3 regions of the Brucella pituitosa genome follow, and region 2 is predicted to be linked to each of the others. Evidence: predicted binding sites of a transcription regulator. Region 2 holds the regulator's gene; each other region holds the start of a gene.

Region 1 (4,230 bases), on a different replicon from region 2:
GGAGGCCTTCCGCGCCCAGCACATTAGCAATTTCATGTGGATCACAGACGACAGTGGTTACACCTTGCGGCAATACACAACGGTCGAACTCATGCGGCGTGATATGCGAGGACTCGATATGCAAATGCGTATCTATAAAACCCGGTACGACGATGCGTCCCGAAATATCTATTTCCTGTTTGCCCTGATAGCTCCCAAAGGTGCCCACGATGCGGTCACCGCTGATCGCAATATCGCTTTCAACCAGTTCACCGGTTACAAGATCAAAGAAGCGGCCACCTTTCAGCACGATATCGGCAGGTTCGCGACCAGCACCCTGATCGATCATCTGTTCAAGCATTGGCTCACTCCCTTCAAAATCATTTTCGGAATCAATTTCCCGAAAATAACATACAGCGGTTCCAGTTAAGACTGAGTCGTTGGAGCTGCTGTAACTATCCGTTTTTTCGCATTGTCCAATGCAAAACGGTTTTCGGACAAAGCTGCGCGTTAAAACAAATATTTAGAGCGCTTTCAACGCTGATATTCAATCATGCGGCTGCGGTTAAGTACCAGTTCGAGACGATCTTCATCGAGCATATGGATACAGATGCGCTTGCTCCATGGCCCATCGCGCAATGTGAACAGCGCTCGGCCATGTCCGAGATCCTCCAATGGCATGACCTGTCGCGTTGGACCAATTCCCATGATGATATGGCCATTGTCGATAGTGAAGGAGGCTCCATAAAGTGGTGCAGTCCACTGGCCATCAAACTCTTTACCTGCGGGACGAGCGGCTACAGATTTCAATTCGCGCTCTACATGACCGATTTTGCCTTGCAGCGCATCGCCAGTCCAGCGCAGCGTCATTGGCGATGACGGAGATAGCGAAGAGAACCAGCCATCGCCTATATCGTGGAGACGATCTTCAGCACCAAGATAATTAGCGACACCTTCCTGCATCTCAATCCAGAACGGCCCTGTTTCAGTTACATATATTCCGTCCGGAATGGTGCAGCTGGTATCAGGCAGATCCAATTCATTGAGTGCGGCCATGCAGTCGCGCGCAATTTTGTAAGCATCAGCGTCTTCGCGATTGCTCACAACTATGATTCCGGTTTTCTCCGCAGGGTCGAGCAGAAAATAGCTTTTATAACCCGGATGCGATCCACCATGACCAATGAAGCGTGCGCCGCCAATTTCATTCCAACGCAAACCAAGGCCGTAACCGGTTGGCCGCCCGTCATTGAGGAAACGTTCAGCTGAAAGTCGCGAAAGAAGACCGTTAAACGGCCCCTCGTCTTCAAGGAGAGCCTGCGCCCATTTTGTGAGCGCCATTCCACTGCCTGCCAGACTGCCGGACGCGGAAAGTTGAAGGCCAGCCGTGCTTTCCTGCCATTTGTCTCCCGACTTCCAATAGCCCGGTGCAAGTCCTTTGACGGGGTCGGCCCAAATGTCCGGGACTTCAATCAATGTGTCGAGCAGGTCGCTGATTTCTGATTTAACAAAATCCTTAAAAAACAGACCTTTACGTTCAAATGCTGCCTCAACGAGCCTATACCCCGTATTGGAATAGGAAATTTCGCTACCGGCATTGAAGTTCAGCCGGTTCATTGTTGAAAGAAACTCTAAAAGGCTTTCCGCATTGGTATGTGTGTAGACGGACAATCCCAGCAGTGTCAGGCATTCGCGCACATCCGGCAAGCCCGACGTCATATCAAGCGCACGACCGATAGAAACGTCAGCCAAGGGGCTCTGCAATTCTGGCAGATGATCGCCAAGCCTATCGTTGAGGTCGATCACATCTGCATGACGCAATGCCATGGTGCAGAAGATATGCTTGGTTATAGATGCGTAGCGGACAACGGTGTTGGCTGTGAAAGGAACCCTAGTCGCGAGACTTTCCAGGCCACCTGCATAAGCAAACTTAACGCCTTGCGGATCGAACCCGATAATAACGCCGCCAGGTTCATTCTTGCCCCAGATTCTGGAATAAAACTTTGCAGACAATGAGGCTGCATTCCAGTCAGTGCGAATGGGCATAAAAACTCCGTCATGCGGTTTTCGGAACAGCAACCTGCTCCATATATGCAATTACTCTGCGGCATCGGCCTCCAAAATCGGAATCGATTTTTTCGGCCGATGCGTAGATTCAATAGTTTAGAGCGTCCTTTGTGCGTCCGAAAGAACGCACGGCGCACTAATGTATGATTGTAAGGATTGACTATATGTCGAGCACACTCAACGGCAACCCTCAAAGGTTAGCAACCACATAATTGAGATTCTTGTGGTCACGCAAGCCCCTGAGTTTACTGAATTTTATACCGCACTCTTAATGGGAGCAAAAAGGTCATCCAATTCTGAGGAGCACGGAACAAATGCGGAGATAGTTTGTAAGGCGGCTACAGGGTCGAGAGCTGTTGTTGTTAAGATAAAGAGATGGATTAGAAAACTATCCACATCTTCTCCCCAATATTATAGATTCTTTTTCGCTTTTTTTCCTTTTAACCATTAACATTTTCGGTTTTATTCTATTATAGCCATCTGGAAGTTGATCCAGTGAAATTGCAGTCATATAAGTGTAATAACAATAATGCAGGTTCCGGCACCCCGAGCGGAGGATTCCACTCTTGATGTTAACGCAACCTCATTTCCGAGGAGGAAATATGCTTACCCGTCTGATCACGACTTCGGCGCTGACTGGCGCCCTCGCCCTCACCATTGGTTCGCAGGCTTTCGCACAGACGGAGCTCAGCTGGTGGCACGGCATGACCGGTGCCAACAACGAAATGGTCAATGAGCTCTCCAAAGAGTTCAATGAAAGCCAGAGCGAATACAAGATCGTTCCGGTCTATAAGGGCAGCTACCCTGAAACGTTGAATGCGGGCATCGCCGCATTCCGTTCGAAACAGCCGCCAGCAATCATCCAGGTTTTCGATGCCGGGAGCGGTGTCATGATGGCCGCTGAAGGTGCGATGATTCCTGCTGCTGAAGTGCTCGAAAACGGTGGCTTCAAGTTCGACAAGTCGCAGTACCTGCCAGGCATTGTTGCTTATTACTCGAAACCAGACGGCACTATGCTGTCCTTCCCGTACAATTCGTCTTCGCCAATCCTTTATTATAACAAGGACGCTTTCAAGAAGGCTGGTCTCGACGAAAACAACCCGCCAAAGACCTGGCCAGAAGTTTTTGAAGCAGCCAAGAAGATCAAGTCGAGCGGCGCATCTGCCTGTGGCTTCACTTCGACCTGGCTCACCTGGATTCAGACCGAAAATTTTGCTGCCTGGAACAACGTTTCCTATGGCACCAATGAAAACGGCCTCGGCGGCACCAATGTCGAACTCAAGATCAACGAACCTCTTTTCGTTGAGCACTTCCAGGCTATTGCCGATCTCGCCAAGGATGGCACCTTCCGCTATGGCGGCCGTACATCTGAAGCAAAGCAGCTTTTCACTTCCGGCGAATGCGCGATGCTGACGGAATCTTCGGGCGGCCTCGGCGATGTCGTCAAGTCGGGCATGAATTACGGCATTGGCCAGCTTCCTTACTATGAAGGTCATGGTCCACAGAACACGATCCCGGGCGGTGCCAGCCTTTGGGTCTTTGCTGGCCTCAGCGATGACCAGTACAAAGGCATTGCGCAGTTCTTCAACTTCCTTTCGCAGACCAAGATTCAGCAGAAGCTGCATGAAAAGTCCGGCTATCTGCCTGTGACGATGGCTGCTTATGAAGCAACGAAGAACTCGGATTTCTATGAAAAGAATCCGGGCCGTGAAACACCAATCCTTCAGATGATGGGCAAGGCTCCAACGGAAAACTCCAAGGGTGTTCGCCTCGTCAATCTGCCGCAGGTTCGCGACATCCTCAATGAGGAATTCGAGGCCATGCTCGGTGGTAAGCAGGATGCAAAGACTGCGCTTGATAACGCCGTAAAACGCGCAAACGCAGCGATTGCAGCAGCACAATAATCTGATGAACTAGAGCGTGCCGCCTGCCCATATAAGGGGTTGGCGGCATTGCTATCCGCAAGGAAACTTCCCGTGCAGAAAGTCACGTTTCCAAACAAGATCTTACCCTACTTCCTGCTGGCCCCGCAGATCATATTGACTGTGATCTTCTTCTTCTGGCCAGCAAGTCAGGCAATTTACCAGTCCTTCATGCGCGAAGACGCATTTGGATTGAAATCTACATTCGTTGGGCTCGCCAATTTTACGAATGTGCTGGCCGACCCCAATTACCTGCATTCTGTTC
Region 2 (4,230 bases):
ACGTGCGATTGCAGTCAGCCCGGAAGTCATCCTGATGGATGAGCCGTGCTCGGCGCTTGATCCGATTGCGACGGCCAAGGTTGAGGAGCTGATCGACGAGCTGCGCCAGAACTACACGATCGTCATCGTCACGCACTCCATGCAGCAGGCCGCTCGCGTTTCACAGCGCACCGCCATGTTCCACCTGGGCAATCTGGTGGAAGTGGGTGACACGGATGTGATGTTCACGGCACCGACCGAGAAGCGCACTCAGGACTATATCACCGGTCGCTTTGGTTAACATTTCAGCAGAAGCAGGAACCATCTTCGGTTTCGCTTCCCTGTAATCCTTACTTCGAGGTCTATTATGGCGTCTCAGCATACCGTTACCGCTTACGACGAAGAACTGCAGTTCCTGACCCATAAGATCGCTGAAATGGGCGGTCATGCGGAACGTATGGTCGAGCAGTCCGTTGCAGCGATTGTCAACGCCGACAATGCGCTTGCTCAGCGCGTTATCTCCGATGATCTCATCCTTGATGCAAGCGAGCGTGAGATTGACGACAAGGCCGTCATGATCATCGCAAAGCGCCAGCCTATGGCTGTCGATCTTCGTGAAATCATCGGCTCGATCCGCATATCGGCCGATCTGGAACGCGTGGGCGATCTTGGCAAAAACATTGCCAAGCGCGTTGCCGCCGTCTCGGAATCGCGCCAGCCGGTCAAGCTCTATCGTGGACTTGAAACACTGGCTGAACTCGCTCTGACCCAGCTCAAAGACGTGCTCGATGCCTATGCAACGCGCTCGGTACAGCAGATCAATGTTGTTCGCGATCGCGATGATGAAATTGACTCGATGTACACCTCGCTGTTCCGCGAGTTGCTCACCTATATGATGGAAGATCCGCGCAACATTTCAGCCTGCACGCATCTTCTGTTCTGCGCAAAGAATATTGAGCGCATTGGCGATCATGCAACCAACATTGCCGAGACGGTCTATTACATCGTGACTGGCCTGCAAATGCCTGCGGAACGCCCAAAAGAAGACCTGAGCCACGGTATCGTCGTGGACGAGGCGCGTAAATCCTGATGGTATTTTGCGCTGCATCATTGCGGCGCAAAATCTCTGCATGTGTAAGAATAGCGCGGCGGCACGCGGTCGACGGGGGGACTGTATCTTCTGCGCTCTAAATTCTGGATAGGAAATACTGGATGTCACAGGCACCCAAGATTGCTGTGGTTGAAGACGAAGAAGCCCTGAGCGTACTCTTGCGTTACAATCTGGAAGCAGAAGGTTATCAGGTCGATGCGATGCTGCGCGGCGATGAAGCCGAAATCACGCTTCGCGAAAACGTACCGGATCTGCTTATTCTGGACTGGATGCTTCCTGGTGTATCGGGGATCGAACTTTGCCGTCGTCTGCGTCAATGGCCGGAAACCGAGCGTCTGCCGATCATCATGCTGACTGCGCGTGGCGAAGAAAGCGAACGTGTCCGTGGCCTGAGTGTGGGTGCTGACGATTATGTCGTAAAGCCCTTCTCGACACCGGAACTGCTTGCGCGGGTGAAAGCCATGCTGCGCCGTGCCAATCCCAGCGTTCTCTCGCATGTGCTCAAGGTTGGGGATCTGGTGCTCGACCGTCAGCAGCACCGTGTCTATCGCAAGGAAAAGGAAGTCCGCCTCGGACCCACAGAATTCCGCTTGCTTGAATATTTCATGATGTCACCGGGCCGTGTCTTCTCCCGCAGCCAGTTGCTCGATGGTGTCTGGGGCCCGGATATCTATGTCGACGACCGCACGGTCGACGTGCATGTCGGACGTTTGCGCAAGGCGATCAATGTCGGGCGCGCACTCGATCCAATTCGCACGGTGCGTGGCGCAGGCTACTCATTCGGGTGATCAAATCTCGACTTGCAGAACGTCTCAGAAGCGGTCCGTTACTGAAAATGTGACGGGCCGTTTTGCATGAAGGGAGCGAACGATGCGACTCAGCATTCGGACTCGCGATTCGGTGATGTTGCCCAAATCTGTACCAAAAACGGTCAATATCACGCGATGTTACATCAATCGTGACAAAGTTGAATAAGCCTTGAAATCGGCGTCAAAAACAGCATCTGAAAAGTCAAAAAAGATGGCTGCGTAAAATCTTGAAACATCAGTGAAATAAGGCAGCGATGTGGCCTGTATTTCAGCAAATTGAATCGCGTTAAATCAATAACTTATAAGATTTGCTAAATCACGTTAAGGATTTGTTAATAAATTTAAGGGGTTTGTGGGGAAAATTCAACTTTGGATTCGGGTTCGATTGGCCACCGTTTTGGTGGCTTTGTCATTTTAGGAATTTGACCGTTCGCCTTTTTTTGGCCTAAAAATTCCAAAACCTTGAATGCAATGAGTGACAGCAGAACGTTTATTATTTGATTTTCGTTCTATTTGGCTGGAGCGCCGGGTGTCTCAATTGGATGCACAAAGGCTGCTCTGTTAGTTCAAATCTGCTGCATAGTTTTATGCAGTGGCACCACAGCCAGGTTTCAAACGCCTTTTGCGGGGCGGAGGCCGGGTTGGATCAATTAAGGGTCCTAACGATGAGACTGAGCCGTTGACGCGCGCTGCTAAGTGGAAACTGCCCGTTATCCTCGGGCTCCTGGTTGCTCCATTTGTGGTGACAGGTTGCACGACGACCGGAGGCACAGCCAAGACCAAATCCGATAAGACGGCGGCGGTCAGCCACGTCAAGTCGGTCAATGGCGTTAAGACTTTCACCTATACCGCCAGAGACCGTGAATGTCTTGAACGTGCGATGTTCTTTGAATCGAACCGTTCAAGCCCCGATGGCCTGATGGCTGTCGGTACTGTTGTCATGAACCGTCTCGCATCCGGCAGCTATCCGGATACGATCTGTGGTGTTGTGGGCCAGAAGAACCAGTTTGCGCCGGGCGTTCTGAGCCGCAAGATGAATTCCAGGGCAATGCCAGATGTTCAGGCAGCGGCTGATTCCATTCTCAAGGGCAAGCGTCACCCTTCCTTGAAGAACTCCATGTTCTTCCACACAGCTGGCCTGAAGTTCCCATACCGCAACATGCATTACGTGCTGGTTGCGGGTGGAAACTCTTTCTACGAAAAGCGTGGTCGTGATGGCGAGCTGGAGAATCCGGTTCCACAGACTCCGTACAATCTGGCCTATGCTTCCACACCACAGGCACCATCCATGCCAGAAGGTCCGTTCTACAACGTAACTGATCAGCAGGATGCCACTGTTCCACAGGCACAGCCAACAGTGCAGGTTGCGTTGGCTGAAGCAGCAAAGACGACTGAAACTCAGCAGAATGGCGGCGTGGGTCCGCAGGCCCGTGGTGACCGTCTGGCGACGCTTCCTGTGAAGCCTGCTGAAAAGCCGGCGCTGACGCAGGTGGCGAGCTACCAGCCAACATTTGATGAAACGGCTCCAGCGGTGGAAAACGTATCTCTCGGCTACACAGCCGATAAGAAGCATGTTGATGCAATCGGTGCGATGCTTCTGTCGCAGGAGCGTCCGGAATCTCCGCTTTAAAAGTGACTTTGCTAGACAAAAAAAGCGCCCCGAAAGGGCGCTTTTTTATTGCTCGACCTGATTATCACTTGGCCTGTCTGTTACCTGGCCTGAACTGGCACTGGTCGATAAACCGGTTGATAGATGACCATCGGTGTGTCGTAGAAATCGGCACGGTTCTGCCAGGCGCGGCGATCTGCTCTGCGGTCGAGATCAAGCTGCAACAGGCAGTTGGAAAATGCATCGGATTTTTGTTTGAAACCATAGCTGCGGCAGGTTTGTTCATCTGCGGCGCGGCGCTGTTCCGGAGTCATGGTTTGACAACCTGCAAGCAGGCCCGCCAGACCAAGGATAATAAGCACGCTCTTCTTCATAGCCGTTGCTCTCGTTACATAAAAATTTCTATCGACCGCTCCATTAATATAACGCAGTGGCAGGAAAAAGCGTGGTGAAATTAAGTCATCTGATAGACTGCAACTGATTCTTTCAAACACGAGGCTTGCAGCCATATGGCACATGACAATAACGCTCCCGTCATCGATCCGGTAAAACTCGAACGTCTGGCTGAAGTGGCTGTACGCGTCGGGCTGCAATTGCGTGAAGGCCAGGATCTTGTCATCACTGCACCTGTCGTTGCTCTGCCACTGGTGCGCCTGATCGCCAAACACGCCTATAGAGCTGGCGCAGGCGTTGTGACGCCGTTCTTCTCTGATGATGCGATT
Region 3 (4,230 bases), 860 kb from region 2:
GTCCTAACGTCATCAGTTATGCTGGCAAAACTTTGCGGGAAACAGATTGTGTCGCACCGACTGAGGGATAATCAAAAGAGCCGTCGGAAATCTATCCGGCGCGAATGACAGCTATCCACGCAAAGCCGCGATAAAGATTCATGCGTCTGGAGGTGGCGCCCTGTTCAACAGCCATAGTATCTGCAACGCTGAAGAGATTGCCGCGCGGTGACACATGGAACCATTCAAGCCATGTGAAGAGTGCCTTCTTAAACCATCGCGGCAGGCGTTGCTGATCGCCGAAGTCAACGATATGCAGTTCGCCGCCTGGCTTTAAATGTCTGATGCTTTCCCGAATGACTGATTGCCATTGCGGTATCATCGAAACCGCATAGGAAATGAAGATGCGATCAAAGCTATCCTGACCAAAAAGGGCAGCGGGATCGAAATGCGTGGCATCGGCACGTTCAAGTCTGGTGCGATCTGCAATCCCGGCGCGCTGTGCTGCCTGACGCGCTGTGTCCAGCATTTCAGCCGAAATATCGATGCCGAAGAGTGTTGCGTCGGGGTAGTTCTGCGCTGTTTTGACAAGATTGCGTCCTGTGCCGCAGCCGATTTCAAGCACACTGCCGCCTTGAGGCACGTTTAGTCCCGTAATCATAGGGTCGCGACCCAAAAGATAATATTTGCGCGTGGCATCGTAGAAATGACGCTGCCGCTTATAAACCCGGTCCATCAGAGTAGCGTGATCGATACCCTTGATTTGCCCCTGAGTTCGCTGCGGATTGGTGCCCATATCACGCATCCTTCAAGACATAGAGGTGGAAGCCGCCATAGATAGAAGAGCGGTCGCGATCATGCAGCAGGCGGGATTCTTCTTCACGATAGTGCCAGTGTTCAAGAATCGATGGATCAACCCGGCCCGGCAATAGGCTTGGCTCTGCCGCTGTGCGGAAGATAACGCGCGCGCCCGCAGCAGCAGTACGGGTGATTTCGCTCCAGAGTGCATTGAGCTGGGCGTCGTTCATCCAGTCCTGTGCATCGAGCAAGATGTAGCGGTCTACCGATCCGGCTGGCTTTTGGCTGAGAAACTCTGTGTAGTTGGCATTTCGCACCGTCATGCGATCAACGCGAGCGCGAACGGTGTCGAAATTTGCCCTTGAGAGATAGGGAGGCAGAGGGCCTGTTTCTTCATCGCCGCTATAGCCACGGCCAAAGGCCTGCCACGCGAAATAGTTTTCGGTCAGGGGGAAGGCGCAGGCGAGCTTTTCAAGCCGGGCGCGCAGGACAAAAGCCATGTCGCCATTTCCGGCTGTTGCCAGTGCGTCATATTGCTGAGGTGGAATGCCGAGGCCAAACAGAGACGATTTGCGTGCTGTTGCCCAACGCACCATGCGTTTTTCAAACAAGGGGGCGAGGGCGGTGTCGAAGAAGGTGCGCTGTTCTTCCATCGTGCGGGCTTTAAGGATGTCACGTGGGTCTATGCCATAAAGACGAGCGACGCGGTGGCCCATGCCGATAAAGACGCCCAGCAATCCGTGGCGGTAAAGATCCCTCGAGAAGATAGAGATACGTTGACGGCCGCTCCATTTGCGCTTTTCCCAATAGGCACGACTTTCACTATCAAGATGCGGACGGATGAAGCGTTGATAAGCTGCGAGATTGGCCTTGTCGTCGGCCTTGCCATAGAAGCGATAGAAGCTGGCATAGTCCGGCAGATGCTTCAAAGCGCCAAGTTTCAGGCGGTTGAAGGCAACATGAGCGCTGTTGAGATCAACAGCCTCGACCGAGGCCGGGTCAGCCGTCAGATAAGAAAGAGCGTTGCAGCCGCCTGAAGCGATGGTGACGATGCGGTGGCCGGGCTGAATGACAAGTGCTGCCATATCCACTTCGGGGTCTTCCCATATCTGGGGATAGACCAGTCCTTTGAAGAGCCAGGCGAATAGTCTTTCGGATACGCCGTCGCGCGAAAGCGCATGGTTTTGTGTGACTGCGCGCTTGAGGATTGTGCCGTTGGCATTTGGGCCCGTCATTCCATGCTCCCCGTATTTTTTTGAGCGCACTCCGAAAGTTCTGAATGATCTCGGGCAAGATGCGCGAAGGTTCCAAGGCGAATCCAGCCTTGTTTGGGAGAGTTAAGCATTCGCCGGTGACAGGGGCGTGACGGCTGTTTCAGGGACAAACTATGGTTAAAACTTTGTTATTATGGCGGTTTGTTACCAGCCGTAAGACTATTTGAGAGAACCTTTCCGCATCCTCGCCGTTTTCTGGTGTGACGTTGGTATCGTCGAAAAGCATCACCGGGGACTAAAGAGTGGTGTGACGACTGTCTTCGTAAGGTGATTGACCGGCCAGAACGGTCAGACACGGAAAACCAAAGCAGCGTTGGCTATATCCCCGCAACGCTGGATTTTAGGGAAGGAGAGCCATCATGAAGAAATTTTTGATTACTTCGGTTGCTGCCGTATCGTTTTTGGGGCTTGCAGCTTGCAGCGACAATTCAAACGACGCCAGCAAGGCACCGGCATCGCCCTCGCCTGAAGCGCCTGCTGCCCCAGCAGCACCTTCAAACAACGATACAACGACGCCGACAACACCAGCACCTGCGCCTTCGACGCCAGGCACGACTGGTTCACCGCCTGCAAACTAAAGCATGTCTCCCAAAAATGGGATCCGTTTTCGGATAAAGACATGCTTAAAATTGCAGATAGCGTGATTTTCGAGCACTGATCTGATTGGATCAGATCGGTGCTCTAGTCATTTGTTTTCACGCGCATCTTGTCCGAAAACCGTTTCACACTTTTCGGGGTGCGCTTTAATGCCAGAGCTTCTTACTGGTAAAAGAATGGCGGTCCGGTCAGCGGGCCGCCATTTGCCCCGAAAGGAGCAAAGTTGATGGATAATTATGCAGTGGTCGTCAATAAAGACAATATAACTGCGTTTTCCATGTTCAAACGCAGGCTTTCTTCGGTTATGGCTTTTGTTATGAGCCGTCATTTTCTGTTTCTTATTTCCGCTGTTGTTCTTGTTGCCCTTGCCGCTTGCGGCAGAGGGGAGGATGAACAGGCTGCTGCTCCAACTCAGCCAGAACAAACAACAGCTGCTCCAGCGCCTGACGCTGACAAGCAGGCTGGGCCTGATCTGATCAAAGCTTTGCAGGATAATTCCGGTGTTATGACACCAGAAGAGCAGAAAGCAGCCATCGAACGTGCACGCAACAATGCGGAGGCTGCAGCCAGGTCTGTGGGCCAAAGCGCTGAGCAGGTTCAGGCCGCCGGTGAGGCGGCAGTCGCTGCCGCTCAGCGTTCGTTCGAGGCTCGTCAGACTGCGCAATAATTCTCTCTACAGAGAGCAATATTCTTCTAAATTATTGTTTTTTCGTCGATTGCAACGGGTTGCTGTTTCCAGTCTTTACGGAATTATATAGAAACGATTCATGTCGATCTGGGTCCGCATCGGTGAGTTTGTCACCTCCGTCACGCTGAACGCTATTTCAAGCGTTATCGAGGCTGTGCGTACGGTTTTTGAAGGCGATGCGGATACGCGCAGGCGCGTTGCGTTCTCCATTGCGATGATTGCGCTTTCAGCCAAAATGGCCAAAGCCGATGGCGTGGTGACACAGGATGAGTTTCGCGCATTCCAGAACATTTTCTCCGTGCCACCAGAAGAGCATACCCATGTGGTTCGCTTGTATAATCTCGCTCAGCAGGACGTGGCGGGCTATGAGAGCTATGCGCGCCAGCTTGCTGGCCTATGTCGGGAAGGCGATGAGAATTGTCATCTGCTTGAAGATATTCTCGATGGTCTCTTTCATATCGCAACCGCTGACGGCTACGTACACGATAAGGAAATGGCTTTCCTGTCGAGCGTTGCCGAGATTTTCGGTTTCGATGAGGAAAGTTTCGAACGTATCGCATTGCGGCATATCAATCGCGGTGAGGGCGATCCTTACGCCATTCTCGGGCTGGTGCGCGGCGTTTCTTTTGAGGACGCGCGCAAGCGCTACCGTTCATTGGTGAAAGAACACCATCCGGATCGGCTTTATGCGGAAGGCCTTCCGCTGGAATTCATAAATATCGCGAATGCACGTCTTGCGGCCATCAACGCGGCTTGGGCAAGTGTCGAAAAACAATTGGAGGCCGCATGAGCAGCGTGGATGCTTCGCAGGAAGAATTGGTAGCGGAACTTTCGTTGGAAGCGCCCGATTATCCGACCGCTTCGCTTGATGCGTCTCCAAATTTTGGTCCGCGT

What was found. Region 2 encodes PhoB, which activates phosphate uptake and scavenging genes when phosphate is short. Its sites were predicted from a motif close to TGTCATNNANCTGTCAT; they were not measured.
Positions count from the first base shown of each region.
Region 1: ugpB (sn-glycerol-3-phosphate ABC transporter substrate-binding protein UgpB) is a predicted target of PhoB. The motif match lies at 2,549-2,565, and genes of this name have one in related genera.
Region 3: ACSME1_RS02940 (DUF3419 family protein) is a predicted target of PhoB. The motif match lies at 2,129-2,145, and genes of this name have one in related genera.

Region 1 is NZ_OZ264093.1:1,367,781-1,372,010, forward strand. It holds gene ade (adenine deaminase) at 1-340, opposite strand, end outside; gene ACSME1_RS17665 (serine hydrolase domain-containing protein) at 514-2,022, opposite strand; gene ugpB (sn-glycerol-3-phosphate ABC transporter substrate-binding protein UgpB) at 2,646-3,947, shown strand; gene ugpA (sn-glycerol-3-phosphate ABC transporter permease UgpA) at 4,020-4,230, shown strand, end outside.
Region 2 is NZ_OZ264092.1:1,469,656-1,473,885, forward strand. It holds gene pstB (phosphate ABC transporter ATP-binding protein PstB) at 1-280, shown strand, start outside; gene phoU (phosphate signaling complex protein PhoU) at 347-1,069, shown strand; gene phoB (phosphate regulon transcriptional regulator PhoB) at 1,192-1,878, shown strand; gene ACSME1_RS07105 (cell wall hydrolase) at 2,579-3,529, shown strand; gene ACSME1_RS07110 (hypothetical protein) at 3,610-3,882, opposite strand; gene ACSME1_RS07115 (aminopeptidase) at 4,018-4,230, shown strand, end outside.
Region 3 is NZ_OZ264092.1:608,852-613,081, reverse strand. It holds gene ACSME1_RS02945 (class I SAM-dependent methyltransferase) at 92-775, opposite strand; gene ACSME1_RS02940 (DUF3419 family protein) at 777-2,012, opposite strand; gene ACSME1_RS02935 (hypothetical protein) at 2,392-2,604, opposite strand; gene ACSME1_RS02930 (hypothetical protein) at 2,875-3,315, shown strand; gene ACSME1_RS02925 (J domain-containing protein) at 3,416-4,126, shown strand; gene ACSME1_RS02920 (N-acetylmuramoyl-L-alanine amidase) at 4,123-4,230, shown strand, end outside.